Regions from separate parts of the Streptomyces sp. NPDC048584 genome, predicted to be linked through region 2. Evidence: riboswitches for the same ligand, from Rfam matches in the RefSeq annotation. Region 2 holds a riboswitch; each other region holds the start of a gene.
What was found. A riboswitch is a leader RNA that binds a small molecule or an ion and turns the genes downstream of it on or off. The one in region 2 is predicted to bind cyclic di-AMP.

Region 1: another riboswitch for cyclic di-AMP. It lies ahead of ACGFR9_RS00035 (peptidoglycan DD-metalloendopeptidase family protein); the one in region 2 lies ahead of ACGFR9_RS29010 (M23 family metallopeptidase).
Region 3: another riboswitch for cyclic di-AMP. It lies ahead of ACGFR9_RS14530 (transglycosylase family protein); the one in region 2 lies ahead of ACGFR9_RS29010 (M23 family metallopeptidase).
Region 4: another riboswitch for cyclic di-AMP. It lies ahead of ACGFR9_RS23500 (M23 family metallopeptidase); the one in region 2 lies ahead of ACGFR9_RS29010 (M23 family metallopeptidase).

The regions. Positions count from the first base shown of each region.
Region 1 is NZ_JBICWF010000001.1:4,574-8,776, forward strand. Features, by position in the region: gene ACGFR9_RS00030 (SGNH/GDSL hydrolase family protein) at 2-787, opposite strand; gene ACGFR9_RS00035 (peptidoglycan DD-metalloendopeptidase family protein) at 994-1,941, opposite strand; cyclic di-AMP (ydaO/yuaA leader) riboswitch at 1,946-2,103, opposite strand; gene ACGFR9_RS00040 (alpha-galactosidase) at 2,422-4,203, opposite strand, start outside.
Region 2 is NZ_JBICWF010000015.1:116,945-121,147, forward strand. Features, by position in the region: gene ACGFR9_RS28995 (GNAT family N-acetyltransferase) at 1-87, opposite strand, end outside; gene ACGFR9_RS29000 (HPr family phosphocarrier protein) at 275-556, shown strand; gene ACGFR9_RS29005 (GntR family transcriptional regulator) at 712-1,428, opposite strand; gene ACGFR9_RS29010 (M23 family metallopeptidase) at 1,611-2,384, opposite strand; cyclic di-AMP (ydaO/yuaA leader) riboswitch at 2,397-2,561, opposite strand; gene ACGFR9_RS29015 (M16 family metallopeptidase) at 2,759-4,147, opposite strand; gene ACGFR9_RS29020 (M16 family metallopeptidase) at 4,144-4,203, opposite strand, start outside.
Region 3 is NZ_JBICWF010000005.1:404,250-408,452, forward strand. Features, by position in the region: gene ACGFR9_RS14520 (cytochrome P450) at 1-512, shown strand, start outside; gene ACGFR9_RS14525 (transglycosylase family protein) at 715-1,641, shown strand; cyclic di-AMP (ydaO/yuaA leader) riboswitch at 1,880-2,049, shown strand; gene ACGFR9_RS14530 (transglycosylase family protein) at 2,053-2,772, shown strand; gene eno (phosphopyruvate hydratase) at 3,011-4,203, shown strand, end outside.
Region 4 is NZ_JBICWF010000010.1:285,685-289,887, reverse strand. Features, by position in the region: gene ACGFR9_RS23505 (PrsW family intramembrane metalloprotease) at 1-1,276, shown strand, start outside; gene ACGFR9_RS23500 (M23 family metallopeptidase) at 1,366-2,385, opposite strand; cyclic di-AMP (ydaO/yuaA leader) riboswitch at 2,397-2,554, opposite strand; tRNA gene ACGFR9_RS23495 (tRNA-Met) at 2,843-2,916, opposite strand; gene ACGFR9_RS23490 (dihydrofolate reductase family protein) at 2,979-4,112, opposite strand; gene ACGFR9_RS23485 (response regulator) at 4,160-4,203, opposite strand, start outside.

The DNA of each region.
Region 1 (4,203 bases), on a different contig from region 2:
CTCACGCCACCGAGGCGATCCGCTCCTTGATGGCGTGCGGCGACAGCGCCCCCTTGGCGATCACATGGTCGCCGGAGGACTCCCCGCGCAGCCGGCGGCCGATCCACGGCACCAGGTACTCGCGGGCCCAGTGGACGTCGTCCCGCCGGATCTCCAGGACGCCGCGGGGCGGCAGGGACGGCCAGGGCTGCTCCGGGTCCGCGGGGGTCCTGAGGCCGAGGGCCTGTCCCGCGCGCAGTGCGACGCGGGTGTGCCCCTCCGGTGACAGGTGCAGCCGGTCGGCGTCCCACGCCCTGCGGTCCTGGACGCTCCTGAGGGACCACAGGTCGAGCACCGGGCAGCCGTAGCGGTCGGCGACGGCCCGCACATGCCCGTTGTACGTCGCGATCTTGCCGCGCAGATGCTTCAGCAGGGGTACGCCACGGGTGTCGAACCCGGTCGTCACCATCACCGTGCCCGATACGGCCGTGAGCGCGGCGATCGCCTGCTCGAACCGCTCGGCCACCTCGTCCGGGTCGCTGCCGGGACGGAGGATGTCGTTGCCGCCCGCGCAGAACGAGACCAGATCGGGGGCGAGTTCGACCGCCCTCGTCAGCTGGTCCGCCATGATCTGGTCCAGTAGCTTTCCGCGCACCGCGAGATTCGTGTACTGGAAGTCGCCTTCGGGCCGGAGGTCCGCGAGAAGGACGGCGAACCGGTCGGCCCAGCCGACGAACGCCCCGTCGGGGCCGGGGTCGCCGACGCCCTCGGTGAAGCTGTCCCCCACCGCCACGTACGACCCGATCACTGCTCTGCTGTCACTCTTCGAATCGTCTGCCACGGGAGCTCATGATTCACCTTCCATTGTGACCTACGCGACCGTAAGGAAGGGTTGACGCGCGGTGAGATAAGACACTCTCAAAATGTTGGCCAATTCCGGAATACGCCGAAGGCCGGCCCCGTGGATCGGGGTCCGGCCTTCGGCGCGCGTGTCAGGAAGGGGTGCCGCGGGGGTCAGCCGATGGAGACGCCCTTGGAGCGGAGGTAGGAGACCGGGTCCACGTCCGAGCCGTAGTTCGGGGTGGTGCGGATCTCGAAGTGCAGGTGCGGGCCGGTCACGTTGCCGGTCGCACCGGAGAGGCCGACCTGCTGGCCGGCGGTGACGGACTGGCCGGCCGAGACGGACAGCGAGGACAGGTGGGCGTACTGGGCGTAGTAGCCGTCGTTCAGCTTGACGACGACCTGGTTGCCGTACGCGCCGCCCCAGCCGGCGGAGACGACGGTGCCCGCGCCGACGGCCTTCAGGGAGGTGCCGGTCGGGACGCTGAAGTCGACACCGGTGTGGTAGCCGCTGGACCACATGCTGCCGGCCACCTTGTAGGCGGTGCCGAGGCCGCCGGCGCCGGGCACCGGGGAGCTGTAGGCGGAGGTGTTCGCGTTCTGCGCGGTGGTGTCCGGGGAGGACTGCTCGGCGGGCTGCTCGGCCGCCTTGGCGGCGGGCTTCGCGGCCTTCGGCGCGGCGGGCTTCGCCGGCGCCGGAGAGGACTGCTCCGGTGAAGAGGACCGCTTCGGCGTGCTCTTGGCGGTCTCGCCGTCGATGGAGAGCCTCAGACCGGGGTGGATGAGCGCCGGGTCGGCGCCGACGGCCTCGCGGTTGTCCGCGTAAAGCTGCTTCCAGCCACCGTCGATGTGCTCGGTCGCGGCGATCTTCGCGAGGTAGTCGCCGGCCTTCACGGTGTACGTGCGGGCCTCGTCGCCCTTTTCGGCGGTGGCCTGCCGGCTCACCACGGAAAGGGACTGGACGGCCTTTCCGGGGGCGGCCGCCTCGGTGGCGGCGTGCGCGCCGGTCGCGCCGAGAAGCGGCAGGGCCAGTGCGGCGCCACCGGTGCCGGCGACGGCGACGGCGATGGAACGGGTGAAACGCTGTGCCGTGGTACGGCGGTGCTTACCCTTCGCGGGCATGTCGAATTCCTCTCCGGCGCCTACGAGGTGAGCTGTCGGGTTCGGGCTGGAGATGCCCGGCCGCATTGCCGCGCGGCTTAACCCCTAGCCGTTCCGGGAACCGGAACAGGCGGTCCTGCCTGTGGGTCCCCCGTTCCTGCCGTGCACGGGTATGTGTGTGCGGGGCTCCGGGCGGCGGCAGGATTAGGCGTCCGTCCGGATCGGTGGCGAACGTAAGCGACCCGGACGCGAAGGGACAAGCGCGGGTTCACCGGGGACGGGTTTTTCCGTGATCCAACAACGGAAAAGATCTCACCCAGCGTCAGCCGGGATTCCTTTTACCTCACGAATTCCCTTGTCGCTCCACGGAATTACGTGAGCATGGCGACAACACATCGTCACGGATATGACGATGCTCACGCACCCTCGCCCCATCCCCCCTCCTTTCGGGGCGCGTTATATCAAAGCCACCCAACCGGACAGAACGCCCCAATCGGTCGATCACCGGCGGCGGAGGCGAAGCACCGCGGCGTCCAGATCCCCCCGCAGCCCGGTGAGCAGTCCGTGGTGCAGCAGTACGGCGCCTCGGTGCGTTTCACCCGTTTCGAGGCATTCGTACGTCGCCTCCGGGTCAAGGCCGCGCAGCCGGAGCGCCGGGGCGGGTTCGCCGTAGTGCTGCGCCCGGAGACACGCGAGGACGACGGTCTCGTCGCCGAGGACGTACTGCACCGCGCTCAGCCCGCCCTCCGGGGGCCGCAGCCGGTACTGGTCGCCACGCTGGACGAGCGGCCGGATCTCCTTGTAGAGCCCGACCCACTCCCGCGCCTCGGCGAGCTCCTCCCCGGTCCACCGGGTGAGGTCGCCGCCGACACCGAGCACCCCGGCCATGGCGCTGACGAACCGGAACCGCAGCGAGCTGACCCGTCCGTTGAGCATCACGTTCGGGCTGTCGGTGACCCAGGCCGCCATCACCCGGGCCGGGTGGACCTGGCTGAAGCCGTGCTGGATGGCGAGCCGGTCGAGCGGATCGGTGTTGTCCGAGGTCCATACCTGGTCGGTACGGGAGAGGACGCCCAGGTCGATCCGGCCGCCACCGCCCGAGCAGGACTCGAAGGCCACGCCCGGATGGGCCGCCCGCAGCCGGTCGAGGAGCGCGTACAGCCCGCGCACATGGTCCGTCCACAGCCGCTGCGGATACGGGTCGTCCGGCCAGCCGGCGTCGGTGAAGGACCGGTTGAAGTCCCATTTCACATAGTCCACGGGAGCGCTGGAGAGCAGCCCGTCGAGCTGTTCCCAGAGGTACTCCCGGACGTCGTCCCGCGCGAGGTTGAGGACCAGCTGGTTGCGCAGCTCCGTACGCCGGCGGCCCTGCTGGAACTGCACCCAGTCGGGGTGCGCCCGGTAGAGATCGCTGTCGGGGTTGACCATCTCCGGCTCGACCCAGATGCCGAACTGCATCCCGAGTCCGTGCACATGGTCGGCAAGGGGTTTCAGTCCGCCCGGGAAGCGGTCCGGGTTGGGCGTCCAGTCGCCGAGCCCGGCCCGGTCGCTCGTACGGGCCCCGAACCAGCCGTCGTCGACGACGAACAGCTCGACGCCCATCGCGGCGGCCCGCTCGGCCAGGGCCCGCTGCTGCTCCTCCGCGATGTCGAACTGGGTGGCCTCCCACGAGTTGAACAGCACCGGCCGGTCCCGGTCCGCGGCCGGGATCACATACGTCCGCTGATAGGCGTGCCAGGCACGGCTGGCGCCGCCGAAGCCGCCGTCGCTCCACAGTCCGGCGAAGACCGGCGTGACGTACGTCTCGTCCGTGCCCAGCATCAGCAGGCCGGAGTCGTCGTGTCCGGCGCCGCCGGTGATCTGCACGCGCGCGTCGGGAAGTTGGGCGACGCCGATCCGCCAGGACCCGGACCAGCCCAGCGCGCAACCGTAGACCTCGCCGCGCTCCTCGGTGGCGTCGGTGTCGAGCGCGACCCAGGGCAGATGGTGGTGCCCGGTGTGGCCGCGGCGGCTGCCGACGACCTTCTCGCCGTAGGTGAGCGGGGCGCGGGTCAGCCGGGACTCGGCGGCCCAGCGGCCGTGCAGCTGGGACAGCCGCCAGTGCTCGCGCTCGGGCAGGGTCCAGGTCGCGGAGTCGGCGCGCAGGAGTTCGACGGCGGGTCCCCGGTTGCGCAGGGACACCCAGCGTTCGATCACGTCGTCGCGCATCCGGTAGTGCAGGGTGACGGCCAGGTCGCCGTCGCGAAAACGCAGACGCAGTTCGCCGTCGTCGCTCTCGTGGCC
Region 2 (4,203 bases):
GCGGATGCGCGCGGTGCCGCCGTCACGCAGCACCACGTCGGCCTCCCAGTGGGCGGGGTACTCATGCCGGTCCGACGAGGTCTGCATGGGGCCCAGAGTACGGCTCGCGTACGACAACGGCGCGAGGCAGTCTGTGGAGGACGTCAGCCGGACCGAGGCCGCGGTCCGGCTGTGATCCGGAGCGGGAGCGATGCCGTTCCGGCCCTGCCCAGGGCATGCTTCACGATGTGGGAAACTGGTCTAGACAACCCTGAACACCGAAGGGCAGCAACACATGGCTGAGCGCCGCGTCAACGTCGGCTGGGCCGAGGGTCTCCACGCCCGCCCCGCCTCCATCTTCGTCCGAGCCGCCACGGCCGCAGGCGTCCCGGTGACGATCGCCAAGGCCGGGGGCGACCCCGTCAACGCGGCCTCCATGCTGGCCGTCCTGGGCCTGGGCGCCCAGGGCGGCGAGGAGATCGTCCTCGCCTCCGACGCCGAGGGTGCCGACGCCGCCCTGGACCGTCTGGCGAAGCTGGTCTCCGAGGGCCTCGAGGAACTCCCCGAGACCGTCTGAGTGACGCGTCGGCGCGGGAACGTTCTTTTACCGGACACGCGCCCACCATATCGAAAGGCCCGCCCCGACCATCGGGCGGGCCTTTTGTATTTCTCATTTCCGGGCAGCGCTGATAAGCCCCCGCGAATAACTCCTCTTTGTATACGGCAGCCGTGTTAATTCCGGAGACTCGGCATGTTTACGGGATGTTGCGGGTTCCTCACACGCTCCGTGCGGCCGGCCCGGTCGGTGCCGGCGCCGAGGCCGGGGCCGGGACGCAGCCGGTGTCCGGCGTTCGCGCGCTCGGTGTGCAGCGCGGTGACGGCCCGCGCGCGGTCGCCGTCGCCGCGCGCCACGGCGTCCACGATCGCGCCGTGCTCCGCCCAGTACTCGACCGGGTCCGGCGGGCCCTCGGCGGCGTACATCCAGGCGATCTTGTGCCGCAGCTGGGTCAGTGTCGAGGTCAGGGCCGGGCTGCCGGTGGCCTGGGCGAGTGTCTCGTGGAACCAGCCGCTCAGGGAGCGCAGATCGTCGCTGTTGCCCTGACGGGCGCGCTCCTGCCCCAGCCGGACCAGGCCGCGCAGCACCTTCAGATGGGCGTCGGTCCGCCGCTGGGCCGCGCGGGCCGCGCCGAGCGGTTCGAGGAGCATCCGCATCTCCAGCAGATCGGCGGCCTCCTGCGCCCCGGGTTCCGCGACACACGCGCCCGCGTGCCGCCGGGTCACCACGAACCCCTCGGCCTCCAGCGTGCGCAGCGCCTCCCGGACGGGGACGCGGGAGACGCCGTACCGGCGGGCGAGGACCTCCTCGGTGAGCCGGGCCCCGCGCTCGTGGACACCCGCGACGATGTCGTCCCGGATCGCCGTGCACACCGAGTGCGCGGGAATACGCATGACGAACCTCCGGCTCAATCCCCGTGAAACGTCGCCGATTGACGTGTGTTCCGCGACTCTATTGCAATCGGCGGGAATTTCCGACGGAGAGCCGGAATCCATGCCTGTTTTTTGGACAGGCATTCCCTGGAAATCACCGATGCCCCGGCTCGGGGAGCCGGGGCATCGGGAGGCGGTACGGGTCAGAGGCCGACGCCGTGCGCGCGGAGGTAGGCGACGGGGTCGAGGTCGGAGCCGTACTCGGCGGTCGTACGGGCCTCGAAGTGCAGGTGCGCGCCCGTGACGTTGCCGGTCGCGCCGGAGAGGCCGATCTGCTGCCCGGCGGTGACCTGCTGGCCCACCGAGACACCGATGGACGACAGATGCCCGTACTGGGTGTACGTGCCGTCGTTCATCCTGATGACGACCTGGTTGCCGTACGAGCCGCCCCAGCCGGCCTCGACGACGGTGCCGATGCCGACCGACTGGACGGGTGTACCGGTCGCGGCGTGGAAGTCGACCCCGGTGTGGCTGCCGGAGGACCAGACGGCGCCGCCGGTCTTGTAGCCGGTCGAGACGTACGAGCCGGGAATCGGGGAGACGAAGGTGTTGAGGCGGACGCGCTCGGCCTCCCGCGCGGCACGCTCCTTCTCCGCGCGGGCCTCCGCGGCCGCCTTGGCGGCCTTCTCGCGGGCCTGCTCCTCCGCGGCCTTGCGCGCGGCGGCCTCGGCCGCCTCGCGTGCGGCCTCGTGCTGGGCGGCCGCCTGGGCGTCGATCCGGTCGGCGACCTCGTCGCCGAGGATGACGACGGGCGTGAGACCGGTCTGTGCGGCAGCGGGTTCGGCGGCCAGTGCGGGGGCCGCGAGGGACCCGATGACGCCGGTGCCGGTGAGTGCCGCGACGCCCGCCGCGCGGACGGTGCCGCGCTGCGTGCCGCGGATACGGCGGTGCTTGCCCGGGGCGCGAGTGAACGCCATGTACAGGCTGGTCCTTTCCTTCCCTCTCGCCTACCGGGTTAGCTGACGGGTTCGGAGCAGGAAGGTCTCCTACGGACCCCCTCGCGACACACGCGGGCGTCCGATTCACCCCAGGGACTGCGATGGGTCCCCGGCTCCCCTGGCTCGCGCCTTGGGGGGACTCGGCGATGACTGTCCGGTGCCGCGGATGCGGCGCACTGCCCGACGAACAGCCCGCATGACGCTAAGCGGGCCGTCTCCCGATCCTCAAACGAATCCCGGTTTTTGTAGCGCATCCCACAGACCAGACGGGCAACTTCCGTACCGATTCGGGCAAAAGGGGGCCCTGGTGACCTTCGAGTCATCAGGGCCCCCGCGCGCGACCGCGCCGTTCGCTACTCGGCGGACACGACCGTGACTTCACCGATGCCGAGGGCCTCGACGGGCGCCTTGATCTGCGCCGCGTCGCCGACGAGGATCGTCACCAGGCGGTCCACCGGGAAGGCGTTCACGACGGCCGCGGTGGCCTCCACGGTGCCGGTGGCCGCCAACTGCCGGTACAGGTCGGCCTGGTAGTGGTCGGGCAGATGCTGCTCGACCTGGTCGGCCAGGGTGCTCGCGACGGCCGCGGCGGTCTCGTACTTGAGCGGCGCCACACCCACGAGGTTCTGCACGGCGACATCACGCTCGTCGTCCGTCAGCCCGTCAGCGGCGAGCGTGCGCAGCACCGTCCACAGGTCCTCGAGGGCCGGGCCGGTGTTCGGGGTGTCCACGGAGCCGCTGATGGCCAGCATCGCCGCGCCGGTGCCGTCCGGGGCGGACCGCATGACCTGCCCGAACGACCGGACGCCGTAGGTGTATCCCTTCTCCTCGCGCAGCACGCGGTCCAGGCGGGAGGTGAGGGTGCCGCCGAGGCAGTACGTGCCGAGCACCTGCGCGGGCCACACGCGGTCGTGCCGGTCGGCGCCGATCCGGCCGATCAGCAACTGCGTCTGGACGGCGCCGGGGCGGTCCACGATCACGACGCGCCCGGTGTCGTCGGCGACCACCGGCGGCACGGGCCGCGGCTCGGCAGTGGAGCCGGTCCAGGAGCCGAGGGTGTCGCCGAGCAGCGCGTCCAGGTCGATGCCCGTGAGGTCGCCGACGACCACGGCGGTGGCCGTGGCGGGGCGGACGTGCTTCTCGTAGAAGGCGCGTACGGCCGCGGAGTCGATGCCCTCGACCGTGTCCTCGGTGCCCTGGCGCGGGCGCGACATGCGCGCACTCGCCGGGAACAGCTCCTTGGAGAGCTCCTTCGCGGCGCGGCGGGAGGGGTTCGCCAGCTCGTGCGGGATCTCGTCGAGACGGTTGCGGACCAGCCGCTCGACCTCGCTGTCGGCGAACGCCGGTGCCCTGAGCGCGTCGGCGAGCAGGCCGAGTCCCTTGGTGAGCCGGGAGGCCGGGACCTCCAGGCTGAGGCGGACGCCGGGGTGGTCGGCGTGCGCGTCCAGGGTGGCGCCGCAGCGCTCCAGTTCGGCGGCGAACTCCTCGGCGGAGTGCTTGTCGGTGCCCTCGGAGAAGGCCCGCGCCATGATCGTGGCGACACCGTCGAGACCGGCCGGCTCGGCCTCCAGGGGCGCGTCGAGGAGTACCTCCACGGCGACGACCTGCTGGCCGGGGCGGTGGCAGCGCAGTACGGTCAGGCCGTTGTCGAGGCGGCCGCGCTCGGGGGCCGGGAAGGCCCAGGGCTTGGCGTCGCCCGGCTGCGGCTGCGGGTGGAAGTCCATCGTGGCGAGCTCGGTCACTTCGCCGCCTCCTCGTTCTCGTCGGTGCCGGTTGCGGCGGCTTCCCCGGTGTCCTC
Region 3 (4,203 bases), on a different contig from region 2:
AGACGACCGTCAACCTCATCGGCAACGGCACCTACGCCCTGCTCACCCACCCCGGCCAGCGCGAGCGCCTGCAACGGTCCCTCGACGCCGGGGAGCGCGGACTGCTGGAGACCGGGGTCGAGGAACTCCTGCGCTACGACGGTCCCGTGGAGCTCGCCACCTGGCGGTACACCACCGGGCCCGTCACCCTCGGCGGGCAGCGCATCGCGGCCGGCGACCCCGTCCTGGTCGTACTCGCCGCCGCCGACCGGGACCCGGAGCGGTTCGCCGACCCGGACGTGCTCGACCTCGGACGGCGCGACAACCAGCATCTGGGATACGGCCACGGCATCCATTACTGTCTGGGTGCCCCGCTGGCCCGCCTGGAGGGCCAGACCGCGCTCGCCACCCTGCTGACCCGGCTGCCGGACCTGCGGCTCGCGGCGCAACCCGCCGAACTGCGCTGGCGGGGCGGGCTCATCATGCGCGGACTGCGCACGCTCCCGGTGGAATTCACGCCTCCGCGAAAGTGACGGATCAAACGTCCTTTCCGTGCCCGGGGCGGGGTCAACTCAAACATGACACCCTCTCAACTCTGTGATCTTCACGTGATCTGTGCGGCATTAACTTGTGACAAGTGATCGAGTGCGGATACGTTCACCCATCAAGTGCGGTTGTCGGAGCTCCACTCCACACACCGCGCCGGTCATCGCTGTCTCGCGAAAGGTCATCCGTATGCTCTCCGGGAACGGTCGGCACCGCCGCCCCCGCCAGGCTCCGGCCCTCCTCGTCGCAGCCGGAGTGACCGGCTCCGCCATCGCCATCCCGCTCCTCGGCGCGGGCGCCGCCAGCGCGGCCGACGGCCTGAACTGGGACAAGGTGGCCGAGTGCGAGAGCGGCGGCTCCTGGAGCCAGAACTCGGGCAACGGCTATTACGGCGGCCTGCAGCTGACCCAGACGGACTGGGAGAAGTACGGCGGCCTGGACTACGCCTCCAGCCCCGACCAGGCCAGCCGCGGCCAGCAGATAGCCGTGGCCGAGAAGATCCTCGACGACCAGGGCGTCGGTGCCTGGCGCACCTGCGGGCTGCTCGCGGGCCTGGACAAGGACGCGCCGGCGGCCGACGTCGACACGGGCGTGGGCGACGACTCGGCATCGGGCGGGTCCGACTCGTCCGACTCCAGTGGATCGTCCTCTTCTTCCTCCCCTTCCCCTTCCTCCTCCCCGTCGTCGAGCGCGAGTACCGGGACGGGCCTCGACCTTCTGGGGGACGAGTCGGCTGATTCCGGCAAGTCAACCGAATCGGACAGCGGTAAGGGCAAGGAGACGGCCGGGACCCCCGACGCCTCCCCCTCCGCCTCGGCGGACGCCAAGGGCGGCAAGTCGGACAAGTCCCGGCAGAACGCCGACGCTTCGGCGAGCGACGGCACCGGCCGCCACCGCGGCGCCAGCGCCGACGAGGACAAGACGGAAGCGGAGCCGGCCGGCCGGCACGCCTCTGGCGGACTCAACGCCTGGGGCGGCACGGTCGCCGAGGCGCCCGCCGCGAGCGACGGGGGCGATTCCCCGTCCATCCCCGACTCCCTTGAGGTGGGCGGCGGATGGGGTGCGCTCTACGGGATGGACGACCATCTCGTCAGTGGCGTCGCATCAGGTCAGTAGCCTCCCGGTCGGGACGAACCGGCCGGAAAGCGACACCTGAAAACGCCTGGACGTGGCGGCAGTTGGCGTCACGGTTCGCGCCGAATGTCCGATTTAAAGGCTGTGAGAGATAGGTCTCAGAAGCCGTGATCGTCTTTGATATTCCGTGAATCCCGTGCCTACGGTCGTGACCGCTCGCCACCGCGGGCCCCGGCTGCCGCCACGCCGAATCCTGCCAGTGGCAGCACGGGAACAGTCGACGCGTCATGCGCCGTAGGCAGGAGCGGGGGACCCAAGGTAGGCGCCGGATCCGGGCAGTTGACGCCGGATACGGCTTGGGGTGAAGCCGCGTCCCGGGAGGGACGTGGCCGGGCAACTCAACCGGCCCGAACCCGACAGCTCACCTCGCAGGCGTCGGTGAGGGGATCCTCCATGCTGTTTACCGGTAAGGGCAAGCACCGCCGTCCGTCCAAGGCCACCCGCGCGATCGCCGTCGCCGGCATCGCCTCCGCCGCCGTCGCCGCCCCGCTGATGGCGGCCGGCAACGCCTCCGCCGCCACCGCCGCCGAGTGGGACACCGTCGCCCAGTGCGAGTCCGGCGGCAACTGGTCCATCAACACGGGCAACGGTTACTACGGCGGTCTGCAGTTCTCCGCCTCCACCTGGGCGGCCTACGGCGGCACGCAGTACGCGTCCACCGCCAACCAGGCGAGCAAGGCCCAGCAGATCGAGATCGCCGAGAAGGTCCTGGCGGGTCAGGGCAAGGGTGCCTGGCCGGTCTGCGGTGTGGGCCTGTCCAACGCCGGCTACTCCGGCGGCTCCTCCTCCAACGGCTCCTCGCAGGGCGGCGGCTCCACCGAGAGCCGTCAGACCGAGCAGAAGGCCTCCCGCTCCGCCGAGCGCCCGGCCGCCGAGAAGCAGGCCGAGCCCAAGGCCGCGCCGAAGGCCGAGAAGAAGACCGTCACCACCCCGACCGGCAAGAAGGTCGAGAAGGGCGACGGCGAGTACAAGGTCGTCAAGGGCGACAGCCTCAGCTCCATCGCCGCCGAGCACGACGTCAAGGGCGGCTGGGCCAAGCTCTTCGACCTGAACGACGACATCGTCGACGACGCCGACCTCATCTACCCGGGCCAGCAGCTGCACCTCAAGTAAGCGGCTCCCCCCATGGCTCCCCGCCCCGGTGCGTTCTCCCCCGTACGCACCGGGGCGGGGTCTTTTCGCGGCCGGTTTCCCGAAACCGCTTTGTTCCGTTCGGAAACAATTTACTCTCGGTTCTGTCCACGGGACGGGCGACCGGCTGGCCGATCGCCCGGAGCCGGTTAGGCTCGGTCTCGCAGGACCCCCTTGGGGGTCCCGCTCACCCGCGTCGCATTCATTGAAGGAGATGCTCGTGCCGTCCATCGACGTCGTCGTAGCCCGGGAAATCCTGGACTCCCGAGGCAACCCCACGGTCGAGGTCGAGGTAGGCCTCGACGACGGCAGCACGGGTCGTGCCGCCGTCCCGTCCGGTGCCTCCACCGGTGCCTTCGAGGCCATCGAACTGCGTGACGGTGACCCGAACCGCTACCTCGGCAAGGGTGTCGAGAAGGCCGTCCTCGCGGTCATCGAGCAGATCGGCCCGGAGCTCGTCGGCTACGACGCCACCGAGCAGCGGCTGATCGACCAGGCCATGTTCGACCTGGACGCCACCGACAACAAGGGCTCGCTCGGCGCCAACGCCATCCTCGGTGTCTCCCTCGCCGTCGCCCACGCCGCTTCCGAGGCCAGCGACCTGCCGCTCTTCCGCTACCTGGGCGGCCCCAACGCGCACCTGCTGCCGGTGCCGATGATGAACATCCTGAACGGCGGCTCGCACGCCGACTCCAACGTGGACATCCAGGAGTTCATGATCGCCCCGATCGGCGCGGAGTCCTTCTCCGAGGCCCTGCGCTGGGGCACCGAGGTCTACCACACCCTCAAGAAGGTGCTGAAGAGCAAGGGTCTGGCCACCGGCCTCGGCGATGAGGGCGGCTTCGCCCCCAACCTCGGCTCCAACCGTGAGGCCCTCGACCTCATCCTCGAGGCCGTCAAGGAGGCCGGCTACACCCCGGGCGAGCAGATCGCCCTGGCGCTCGACGTCGCCGCGTCCGAGTTCTACAAGGACGGCTCCTACACCTTCGAGGGCAAGGAGCGCTCCGCCGCCGAGATGACCGAGTACTACGCCGAGCTCGTCGAGGCGTACCCGCTCGTCTCCATCGAGGACCCGCTGTTCGAGGACGACTGGGACGGCTGGAAGGTCCTCACCGACAAGCTCGGTGACAAGGTCCAGATCGTCGGTGACGACCTGTTCGTCACCAACCCCGAGCGTCTCGCCCGCGGTATCGAGGAGGGCGCCGCCAACGCCCTGCTGGTCAAGGTCAACCAGATCGGCTCGCTGACCGAGACCCTGGACGCCGTGGAGCTGGCCCAGCGCAACGGCTTCAAGTGCATGATGTCGCACCGCTCCGGCGAGACCGAGGACGTCACCATCGCCGACCTGGCCGTCGCCACCAACTGCGGCCAGATCAAGACCGGCGCCCCGGCCCGCTCCGAGCGCGTCGCCAA
Region 4 (4,203 bases), on a different contig from region 2:
GCTGATCACGCTGCTCACCCTGTCCGGTCTTGTCATTCTGGCGCTGGTCAGGGAGCAGACCGGGACGCAGGGGTTCCTGGTCGGGCTCGGTCTCGCCGTGCTTCCGGTGCCGCTGCTCGTCGCCGCCTTCCGCTGGCTGGACCGGGTCGAGCCCGGCCCCTGGCGGAACCTGCTGTTCTCGTTCGCCTGGGGTGCCTGCGCCGCGGCGCTGATAGCGATCGTCGCGAACAGCTTCGCCACCCGGTGGATAGCGACGGCCACCGCCGACCCGACCGGCGCGGATACCCTGGGCGCGACCGTCATAGCGCCGGTCGTGGAGGAGTCCGCGAAGGCCGCGGCCGTTCTGCTGGTGTTCCTGTTCCGCAGACGCGACTTCACCGGCATCCTCGACGGCGTGGTGATAGCCGGGGTCACCGCCACCGGCTTCGCGTTCACCGAGAACATCCTCTACCTCGGCACCGCCTTCGGCACCGACCAGCTCACCGGCGACAGCGGCATCGCCTCGATCACCGCCGCGACCTTCTTCGTGCGCATCGTGATGTCGCCGTTCGCGCACCCCCTGTTCACCGTGCTCACCGGCATCGGCTTCGGCGTCGCGGCGCTCTCCTCGGACCGTCAGCGGATCCGGCGCGTCCTCCTGCCGCTCGGCGGACTGCTGCTCGCGATGGGCATGCACGCCCTGTGGAACGGCTCCACGACGCTCGGCCAGTACGGCTTCATCGCGGTGTACGCGGCGTTCATGGTGCCGGCGTTCGGACTGCTGACCTGGCTGGTGGTGTGGACGCGCCAGCGCGAGCTGCGGACCGTACGGGCGGAACTGCCCGCGTACGTGGTCGCCGGGTGGCTGAATCCGGCGGAGCCGTTCGCACTGGGCTCGATGCGGGCGCGGCGCCTGGCCCGCCGCTACGCGCGCCGGTACGGCGGCCGGGCGGCGGCGCGGTCGGTGGCCGAGTACGAGGCGTACGCGACGTCGCTGGCGTTCCTGCGGCACCGGGGGCGGCTCGGGCGGGCGGACACGGACTTCGTCACCCGGGAACGGCGACTGCTGCTGGAGTTGTGGCACCGCCGGTCGGCGGCCCGCCCCGCCCTGGAGCACGCGGCCCGCGTCAGCGCGCCCCGGATGCCGGTCGCCGCGGCACCGTGGGCGATGCACGGCGGCTACGGCGCTCACGGCGGCTACGGGCACCCGCAGGCGCCCTACGGTCACCAGCCGTACAGCCACCAGCCGTACGGTCACCCGTACCCCGTCCACGACCCGAACCCCTACCGCTCCTGACCGCCGGTCCGCCACCGGAAACACCTCACCGGCGGCCCTGAGGTCGTCGGGACTGCCGGTGTTCGGGGTGTCGGCGGAAGCCGGGCCGGTCAGACGCTGAGGCCCTTGCCCTGCAGCCAGGCCAGCGGGTCGATGCCGGAGGTGGAACCGCCGGGGTGGACCTCGAGGTGGAGGTGGGCGCCGGTGACGTTGCCGGTGGCGCCGACGCGGCCGATCACATCGCCGGTGTTGACCTTCTGGCCGACGCTGACGCTGATGGAGGACTGGTGGGCGTACCAGATCTCGGTGCCGTCGTCGAGGGTCAGCACGGTCTTGTAGCCGTAGGAGCCGTCATAACCGGCGGAGGTGATCGTGCCGGTGTGGACGGCCTTGAGCAGCGTGCCCGTGGGGGCGGCGAAGTCCAGGCCCGTGTGGTAGCCGGAGGACCAGTAGGCGCCCGCCTGACCGAAGGTCGAGGAGAGGGTGTACGAGGAGGTCGGCAGCGCGTACTGCTTGGCCAGCTCGGCGAGGCGCTCGGCCTCGGCCTTCTTCGCGGCCTCCTCCTCCGCCTTCTTCTTGGCGGCCTCGGCCTTGGCCTTGGCCTCCTTCTCCGCCTTGGCGGCGGCGTCGGCGGCCTGCTTCTCGGCGGCGGCGACGGCCTCGGCGGCGGCCTTGGTCTCGGCCTGGTCCTGCTGCTGCTCGACCTGCGCCATGATCCGGGCGCGCAGTGCCTCACCGGCGTCGGCGGCGCCCTGCTCGGTGTCGGCGGTGGTCATGCCGATGCTGCTGAGGGGGGTGGACGATCCCTGGGGCGTTTCCTCGTCGGAGAGGAGGGAACCCACGCTGGGAAGGTCGGGCACGGAGATCGAGACCGGCGGCTTGCCGGTCTGGGCGCTGGCCATACCGCCGGCGCCGACCGCCGCTATGACGCCGACGCCGAGGACGGTGGAGCTGCGGGCGAGTCCTCCGCCGCGCTGCTTGGAGACGCGATGCCGGCCACGTACGGGACGGAGGGAGTCCGCGGTGGGGTTCCACTCCTCGAAGGGGCCCTCGTCGGTGCGGCCCGCGCCGTAGGCGAAGGTGTCGCTGGGTTTGAACGGGGCCTCGGGGGCAGGCGGGTTGGACGCCACGTGGGCGCGCTCCTTCCTTCCGTCTCCGCCTACCGGGTTAGCTGACGGGTTCGGAGCGGGAAGGTCTCCTACGCGCGTATACGCGTCGTGCTGCCACGACGGTATGGACGCGATTCACCCCATGGTGGTGGTTCCCCGGTTCCCTTGCGGGATTCGGCGCGTGCGCACGGAGCCGACTTCTGTGACGGCTGGGACGACCGCGCTGCGTTATCGAACGTTAATAGACGTGAGGGCCCTATTCCAAGCCGTTCCTCTTGATCATTAACGAATTCCGGACGGACTTAAGCGCCACGGACGGTCAAAAACGGGCGAGTTGACCGCGCTTCAGATGGCGGCCCGTTTCTGATGGTTCGTCAGTCGTTATGCGCTGCGGGACAGGCCGCTCACGGTGAGTGAAGGAGAGTGTGGAAAACACCGAAGGCCGGAATCCTCAAGGATTCCGGCCTTCGGCCTTCAGTAGCGGGGACAGGATTTGAACCTGCGACCTCTGGGTTATGAGCCCAGCGAGCTACCGAGCTGCTCCACCCCGCGTCGGTAGGACCAGTGTACGCCATCGGCGGGGCCCGGCGCACACCCATGATCGGCGGCCCGGGTCAGCCCTCGAGCAGATGACCGTTCGGTGCCTTGGCGCGGTCCTCGTGCTCCGGCAGGACGACGACGGCGGCGCCCCCGGCCTCCAGTACGCCGCTGCCGTCGGCGTCCGCCACGAAGGTGTCCGGCTCGCGCCAGGCCGTGACCACCCGCCGCACCCCCGCGTCCAGGATCAGCCGCGCGCAGGGCGCCGGCCGGGACGCGCGGCGGGCGCATGGCTCCAGGCTGGAGTACACGGTGGCGCCGGCGAGCCGGGGGTCCGTGGGGTCGGCCTTGGCGAGCGCGGCCTCCTCCGCGTGCGCCAGCGGGTCGGTGCCCTCCCGGGAGTGGCCGCGCGCCAGCTCCGTACCGTCGGCGGCGACCACGACCGCGCCCACGCTGAACGCCGTCCGCGAGGGCGGGCACTCGGCGGCCAGTTCGCAGGCGAGGGCCAGCCAGTGGTGGTCGGCGGCGGTGGGCAGCGGGCCGGTGCCGGGGGCGGTGGGCTCGTAGCGCGTCAGGACGACGTCGCCGATCGGGCGGGTCTCCACCAGCCGCAGCCGGCCGCCCTGGTAGGAGCCGGGGCCGAAGAGGCGCGGGGCCTTCGCGTCGCCGACGAACAGCGGGGCGAGGACCAGCTGGAGCTCGTCGGCCAGCCCCTGGGTGAGGAGCTGGGTGTGGAGGGTGCCGCCGCCCTCGACCATGAGCCGCCGCACCCCGCGCTCGGCGTGCAGATGCTCCAGGAGCCGCCGCCAGTCGAGCCCGCTGCCGAGCGGGACGACGTCGGCGGCGATCCCGAGGGCGTGGGCCCGCTCGGCGCCCTTGTCGGTGGTGTAGAGGACCTTCTCGCCGCCGGTGTGCCAGAACCGGGCCGCCGGGTCCAGCTCGCCGGAGCCGCTGACGGTGACCTTGAGCGGGTACTCGGCCCGCCCCTCGGCGAGGCGGGCGGCGCGCCGCCCGGGCGAGTTGACCAGCAGCCGGGGGTTGTCGGCGCGGATCGTGCCGGCGCCGATCAGGATGGCGTCCACACCGGCCCGTACCTCGTCGACCCGGTCGAAGTCGGCCGGGGAGGACAGCAGCAGCCGGTCGGGGCCGGTGTCGTCGAGGTAGCCGTCGAGGGAGACGGCGGCGGACAGCAGGACGTACGGGTGGGGCATCGGGGTACTCCGGACGGGGCAGCGGGGGTGGGGGTCCAGTCTGCCGGTCAGGGCTCGATCAGCCCCACGCGGATGGCGTACCGGGTCAGTT